DNA from 2 places in the Paenibacillus septentrionalis genome. Region 2 is predicted to be linked to the other one. Evidence: riboswitches for the same ligand, from Rfam matches in the RefSeq annotation. Region 2 holds a riboswitch; the other holds the start of a gene.
The links. Region 2 has a riboswitch for thiamine pyrophosphate ahead of ACFP56_RS02550 (ECF transporter S component). Riboswitches for the same ligand answer to the same signal wherever they lie in the genome.
Positions count from the first base shown of each region.

Region 1 (3,559 bases), 300 kb from region 2:
AATGCACATGCGCTCAATAAACGAGACTAGCCAAAACAACAGCAGGCTCGTCATAACGATGAGCAGCACCGCAGCAAAAACTCGCTCCGGCATATAACCACGGGAGGATAAGATCATAAATCCGCCTAAGCCGACCTTCGGAGACAGCCACTCTGCTACAACTGCGCTTAGCACGCTATAGGAGGCTGCTATTTTCAAGCCACTGAACAAGCTGCTTAGCGAGCTCGGCAGTTCAAGATGGACAAAGGCTTGCCAGCGGCTGCTGCCGATCATCCCCATATAATTACTTAAACTATAGTCAATCTGTGCCAACCCGCCCAGCATCGCGATGCAAATTGGAAAAAAACAGACCAATACGATCAGCAGCACCTTTGGCATCATGCCAAAACCAAGCAGCATCGTTAAAATCGGTGCAATAACAATGACTGGAATGTTCTGCGATAAGATAAGTACAGGGTACATGGCCCGACGCACAATCGGAATAAAATGCAGGAGCATCGCCAGCAATATGCCACATAATGCGCCGCCCATAAAGCCCAGCAGCGTGAGCTGCATTGTGGCAAGCCAATGCTCCATCAACCTTGACCAGCTTTTGACCATTTCTGCCGCTACTCCGATCGGAGAAGGGATGAGCCAGCTATATACGAGCTCAAAACGCACAATCAGCTCCCATACGATCACGATTAACAGCAGCATAGCCGCTGGCGGCCAAATACTGCTCCAAATTCGTTTTTTACTGTCCATCCGGATATTTCTCCAGCAGCTTCTCCATCGATGCTCCCTCTGGATTATAGGAAATTTTAATTTGTGAAAGCGCACCTGGACAGCCCGCTTCAATCATCGCTTCATGCATACGCTGTACAACGTGAAGCAGCTGCTCAAGGTCTCCCTCCATTGTCGTTTCCAGCGGTGCTACACGATACGGCAGACCTGATGCTTTAATAATTGCAATCGCTTGATCAACATAAGGAATTACACTTTCCCCATTGTTTGTTTTCGGGATCATTTGAATGCTAAGTAGCGCGTTTGCCATTTTCCTCACTCCTGTCTTTGATTGACTCAAACTTATTGCGGTAAAAACTCGTTCGTAAATGCATCTTCAGCTACAAGCTCGCCTTCAAGCAAGTCGTTTGTGTACATCCAATTTGCATAGCCTTCCCATACAGAAAGCTTTTGCTCACCCCAGCGCGGCGCGTCGTCCTGATAAAGTGGGCTCAACCACTCTTGACTCGCTTTAACAAGCTCTTCATTCAAGTCCGGCTCGGCTGCAATCAATACATCTGCCGCTTCTGCTGGATGTTCAATACTGTACTGATAGCCTTTCGCTACCGCTGCAACAAAGCTGCGCACCAGCTCTGGCTCGTCAGCAATCATCGTTTCTCCTGTTACAAGCACAGGTGTATAGTAATCCAAATTTTCATTGTAGTCCTTCATATATATCATGTTCAAGTCGACCCCGCGCAGCTCTGCCTCGATCCCAGTCCACGCGTAGAAGATCCATGCAAAATCAATGTCGCGCTCTACTGCCGCAAAAAAGTCACTATTGCCCATGTTCACGATTTCCATTTTGCTATAATCCGCTTCAGCTGCAAGCATCAATGATTCGATTGTTGCTTGCTCGATTGGAGAGCCCCAGCCGCCGTAGCGCATGCCTTCAAATTGCTTAGGCGTTTCAATGCCTTTTTCCTTTGGTGAAGCAAAACCTGATGTATTGTGCTGAATAATAGCTGCCAAGGATACAACTGGCAACCCTGCTATGCGAGATAGCGTTACATTTTCCTGATAGCTGACGCCGAACTCTACGTTCCCTGCAGCAACATGTGCATCGGCCCCGCCATCAGCAGGAGCTATAATTTCAACATCCAGTCCATTTTCTGCAAAATATCCAAGATCTCTCGCCACATAAATCCCTGTGTGGTTCGTATTCGGTGTGTAATCAAGCATCAACTGCACCTTGCGTAGCTCGTTCTGAGAAGCTGTTTCCTGGTCAGTTGTTGTGTTGCCTTCCTTTTCTGTGCTCCCGCATGCTGTAAGCATGGCCAGCAGCAGTAATGCAGCAATCCATTTCATTCCTTGTGCCTTCATGTCTTCTCTCTCCATTTCTGTCTGTGTTTGATCGTCCAATTGGACACGCTGATTTTATAGGTATATAAAAAGGCATTCTTCGCGAAGGAAGAATGCCTGTAACCTTTAACGTTCAGCCTGTTCATCCTGCTACGAACAGCTTGCCACGCTGTGGTAGTGTTCATGCAGACGGATGAATATCATTTCGTGTGCCTATGCCCTTGCTTTGTTCAACAAGACAAAAAATAAACGGGCACAGAAAACGGCAGCCAGTTAATGAGATGCACATTTCCTACGCTGGAATTATCCAGATCAGGTACGGTCGAGAACTGTCCAGTTCTCCTCTCAGCCAAGTTCATCTTAGCTCCCGAAGTGTCGTATTCAATTGGTAATCTATCGCCCATTATAGCAAACGCATCATTATTTGAATACCCCTAAGGTCAAAATAACGCTTTGTCCTCGCCGCCGCTTTCCACATTGGTCTTGAAAAAGCATGGTAATCGTTAGAGCTGTCTAGCACTTTTCATATAGTTGACTAATAGACTATACAAGACTTGTGATAAAGGGTGATGGTATTGATTACGATTAGTCTATGTATGATTGTAAAAAATGAAGAGGATGTACTGGCTCGCTGTTTGGAGAGTGTCAAGGACGCCGTTGATGAAATGATTATTGTAGATACTGGCTCGACAGATCGTACGAAGGAAATTGCTGCCTCCTTGGGAGCGAAAGTTTACGACTTTGAATGGATTAACCATTTTGCAGCGGCTCGCAATTTCAGCTTCAAGCAAGCTACCTGCGACTACATTCTTTGGCTGGATGCAGACGATGTACTGCTGCCCGAGGATCTGAACCGCTTAATCGAGCTCAAGCAGCGTGATGATTTCAACTATGATACCGTAACGATGAAATATCATCTGTCCTTCGATGAAAACGGCAATCCAACCTACAGCTATCGCCGCAATCGACTAGTGAAGCGCTCCATGAATTTTGAGTGGTTCGGTCCAGTTCATGAATACTTGGCTGTGTACGGAGCGAGCTACCATTCTGATATTGCTGTGACACATCGCAAGGTTAGGCACGCCTCTGATCGCAACCTGAATATTTATTTGGCACGATTGGAGCAGGGCGAAGAGTTTACGCCGCGTGATCAATTTTATTTCGCTAATGAGCTGCGTGACCATGCACGATACGAGGAAGCGATCAAATGGTATGACGTTTTCCTGGACGGAAAAAAGGGCTGGGTTGAAGACAATATTGCGGCTTGCTCTCGCAAATCATTCTGCTACGCAGAGCTGAAACAGAACGACCTCGCTATTCGCAGTCTACTGCAAACGCTCGAATATACACCGCCAAGACCTGATTTCTGCTGTCAGCTTGGCAATTTGTTTTTGCACCAAAACCGTTACAGCGAAGCGATTTATTGGTATTCCCAAGCGCTGTCTACTTCTATGTATACAACCGATATGAGCTTCCATAACCCCGCTACGGCTAC
Region 1 is NZ_JBHSTE010000001.1:240,644-244,202, forward strand. It holds gene ACFP56_RS01180 (ABC transporter permease) at 1-744, opposite strand, end outside; gene ACFP56_RS01185 (thiamine-binding protein) at 734-1,033, opposite strand; gene ACFP56_RS01190 (ABC transporter substrate-binding protein) at 1,066-2,085, opposite strand; TPP riboswitch at 2,336-2,445, opposite strand; gene ACFP56_RS01195 (glycosyltransferase) at 2,634-3,559, shown strand, end outside.
Region 1: linked by a shared signal. The riboswitch ahead of ACFP56_RS01190 (ABC transporter substrate-binding protein) and the one ahead of ACFP56_RS02550 (ECF transporter S component) in region 2 are both predicted to bind thiamine pyrophosphate.

Region 2 (3,559 bases):
CTTATTTGGATTGTATGAAAATTTAAGCTGTCTATCCACCAACTGACCGTTAGGGGCGTTTTCCCAATAATTGAGCGTCAACGTTTTGGCAAAAGGGTTTACATTCTGGAACGTGTACATTCCTTTTAGCTCCGTTGCATCCTCGTTCAGCATAGCAGTTCCACTTATCATCCGCGAATTGGTAAAAAACCCTTTAATGTTGTGCGGTCTAAACTGACTGCCACTCGTTTCGCCCAGGCCATCTTCATTAGATAAGGTGTAATACAGAATCAATTGATTAGAATCTGCCATTATGCCATCAATCGTTAACTCCGTCCCGTCCAACAGTTGAGTCGAGATATTGATCACCTGTCCCATTCCTTGCTCATTTAATTCCTGTAGCGTGCTGTTGAATAACCCATCAAATCCAAGCAGCTTTTTGCTATAGTAGGCTAACGCATTATAGTTGCTGCTCAAAACGACTAGACTAAGTACGATCGCCGCGGCTGCAAATTTCCAGAGTGCCGGCCGCTTTTTCGCTGTTCTGGAGGGAAGCTTGTCGAGTGCATTTCTTAATCGCATGTCCATATCCTCAGGAGTCTTTAGCGCTTGCAGCTGCTCACGCTGCTCATGTAATCGCTGATCGATTTTATCCAAATTGACCACCTCCATATCGCTCTTTTAATTTTTTTAATCCTTGAAAAACTCTTGATTTCACTGTACCGACTGACGTATTAGTTATACTCGCTATCGTTTCATAGTCTAGATCATGCCAATACTTCAATTGAATCGCCTCTTTTTGATGCTCATTCAGTGAAAGCAGCATCTGATCCATGTCCATTTGCTGGTCACTTTTCTTATAAGGATCGTAGGATGCTGCAGCGAGCTTGACATCTTGTCCTTCCAACAGGAGATCATCCTGAAAAACCAGCCTATTTCGCTGCTTCAGCATACCTTTGCACGTATTGACCAGTACCGTCTTGCTCCAGCTGTAAAATGCTTTTTCTGATTTTAATTGATCTATTTTTTCATATAGAATAACAATCATTTCCTCCAGTGCATCCATTGCGTCATGCGGATTTCCCATATAGGTGTAAGCCAGACGGTAATAAGCATCCTTCTCTGTCATAATTAGCTCTAGCAAGGACTCTTTGTTTCCTTTTTTGGCCTGCTTCACCAGCCGTACTACGTTCATGCCTTCACCTCTCTTTTATATAAGAGTATTAAGCCGTGCAAAAAGTTCATTTTATCTCATAATTTTAATACACGTTCTAAAATTAAGCTAAAAACACTATATATAGGCCTTTTAGTTGTATGATATACTATATTTTGTTTGTACACAAAAAAGGAATAGAGGGAAATTAATGAAAGCAATTGCGGTTTATTGTGGTTCGAGCGTTGGCGCCAGCCCGATTTATCGAGAGATGGCCGTTCAACTAGGCAAGGAGCTTGTGAAGCGTGGGCTTACACTCATATACGGCGGAGCAAAGGTTGGCATTATGGGTGTCGTGGCTGATACTGTGCTGGAAGGCGGCGGAGAAGTAATTGGTGTCATTCCATCCTTGCTTGAGCAGCGAGAAATTTCACATCAAGGGCTAACGAAGCTTTATAACGTTGAAACGATGCATGAGCGCAAACAGTTGATGATCGAACTGGCAGACGGCTTTGTTGCTTTGCCAGGCGGACCCGGCACAATGGAAGAGTTTTTCGAGGTGTTTACATGGAGTCAAATCGGCTTGCATCAAAAACCATGCGGCCTGCTCAATATCAACGGCTACTATAATCATTTAATTTCATTTTTTGAGCATATGCACCAAGAGAAATTTCTTGCTGAAAAATACTTTGATATGAAACTAGTCGCTTCGGAGCCAGCCGAGCTGCTGGACTTATTTGATAAGTTTGTCCACCCAGGGGTAAAAGAGTATCAGTCTCAATCACCGACGTTATAAATTTGTGAAAATAGTATTGTATTATTTATTAATATATTGTAAATTAATCAAAGTTGCATATTGAACCGTCCGGGTGCTTGTGGAATCAGGCTGAGATAGTAGCTAGTAACCGCTACTGACCGTTGATCTGAACTGGATAATACCAGCGTAGAGAATGGTGTTTAGAAGAGGGATTTTCTGACCGTCTGCGTGTTTCCAGACGGTTTTTTTTTGCTTCTAAACATAAATCCATATTAAAGGAGATCTATGCATGAAAAAGTTACAGCTAGTTGATATCGTAGTTATTATTGTTATTGGTATTGTATTTGGCGTCATAATGAAATTTTGGGATGATCTATACAGCGTAGTTAAGCCCATGCTTCCAACTCTGCGCCAGCTCATTTATGGCATGTGGTTTATGGTTGGACCTTTCGCTGCTCTACTTATTCGCAAGCCTGGTGCTGCGCTGTTAGCAAGTCTTGCTGGTGCAAGTCTATCTGCCATTGTTGGCAACGGCTTTGAAGTGTTAATGTATGGTTTTATTCAAGGTTTGGGGGCAGAGCTTGTCTTCCTCGCATTCCGTTATCGCAAGTACTCGATTGCTGTTGCCGGTTTAGCTGGAATCATGTCCTGTGCTGGCGGCTTCCTGCTTGATCTGAGCTACGGGTATGCAGACCTTGAAGCATGGGCCTTGATTGTCAAGTACGGCTTGCGTGTCATTAGCGCATTTATCTTTACTGGAATCTTTGCTTATTATATTGTGCAAGCACTAGAGAAGACGAAAGTGACATCATTAATTCGCCCAATTGATGATTCTGAAATCGAACAGCTTAAGCAATAGAAGGATGAAGGAGCCAACCGCATGTCAACCACAACAGCATTAAGTGTTACGAAGCTTCGTGCCAAATACAGCGGTGAGAAGCAGCTTGTGTTTAATGATCTTACCCTAGCGATCCCTCAAGGTCAAAAATTGCTGCTGCTTGGACCAAGCGGTTGCGGAAAATCAACCCTTTTACAAATTATGAGCGGCATTGTTCCCGATGCTGTTCAAATGCCGCTTCATTCGGAGCATATAACGAAGCCCAGTAACTGGGGCTTCGTCTTTCAGGATCCTGACACTCAATTTTGCATGAGTTATGTCGATGAAGAATTGGCATTTGTGCTGGAAAATCTGCGCATACCTCGAGAGCAGATGGAGTTACTTATGAATGAGGTGCTCAATCAGGTGCAGCTTAAGCTGCCTGCGCTGCATACTCCAATAGCAGAGCTTTCACAAGGAATGAAGCAGCGCCTTGCACTTGCTGCGGTACTCTTGCTGAAACCAGATGTTGTGTTCCTCGACGAGCCTTCAGCCTTGCTTGACCCTGAAGGCAAGCTGCAAATATGGCAAGCCATCCGTCGAACGCTTTCCAACCACACTGTAATTGTTGTAGAGCATCATATCAATGGCATTCTTGAATGGTTTGATCGTGTTGTCGTATTTAATCGTCAAGGTGACATTATAGCAGATGACCAGCCCAAAGTTGTATTTGAACAGCATAAACCTTTTCTCATGCAAGAGGGCATTTGGTATCCGAATATATGGGAGGAGCATTTTCAAGCCCTCCCTAATTCGGCTATAGCTCCATTATTGGATGGTGTGGATCATCGGC
Region 2 is NZ_JBHSTE010000001.1:545,374-548,932, forward strand. It holds gene ACFP56_RS02535 (DUF4179 domain-containing protein) at 1-636, opposite strand, end outside; gene ACFP56_RS02540 (RNA polymerase sigma factor) at 629-1,174, opposite strand; gene ACFP56_RS02545 (LOG family protein) at 1,344-1,928, shown strand; TPP riboswitch at 1,988-2,099, shown strand; gene ACFP56_RS02550 (ECF transporter S component) at 2,179-2,748, shown strand; gene ACFP56_RS02555 (ABC transporter ATP-binding protein) at 2,770-3,559, shown strand, end outside.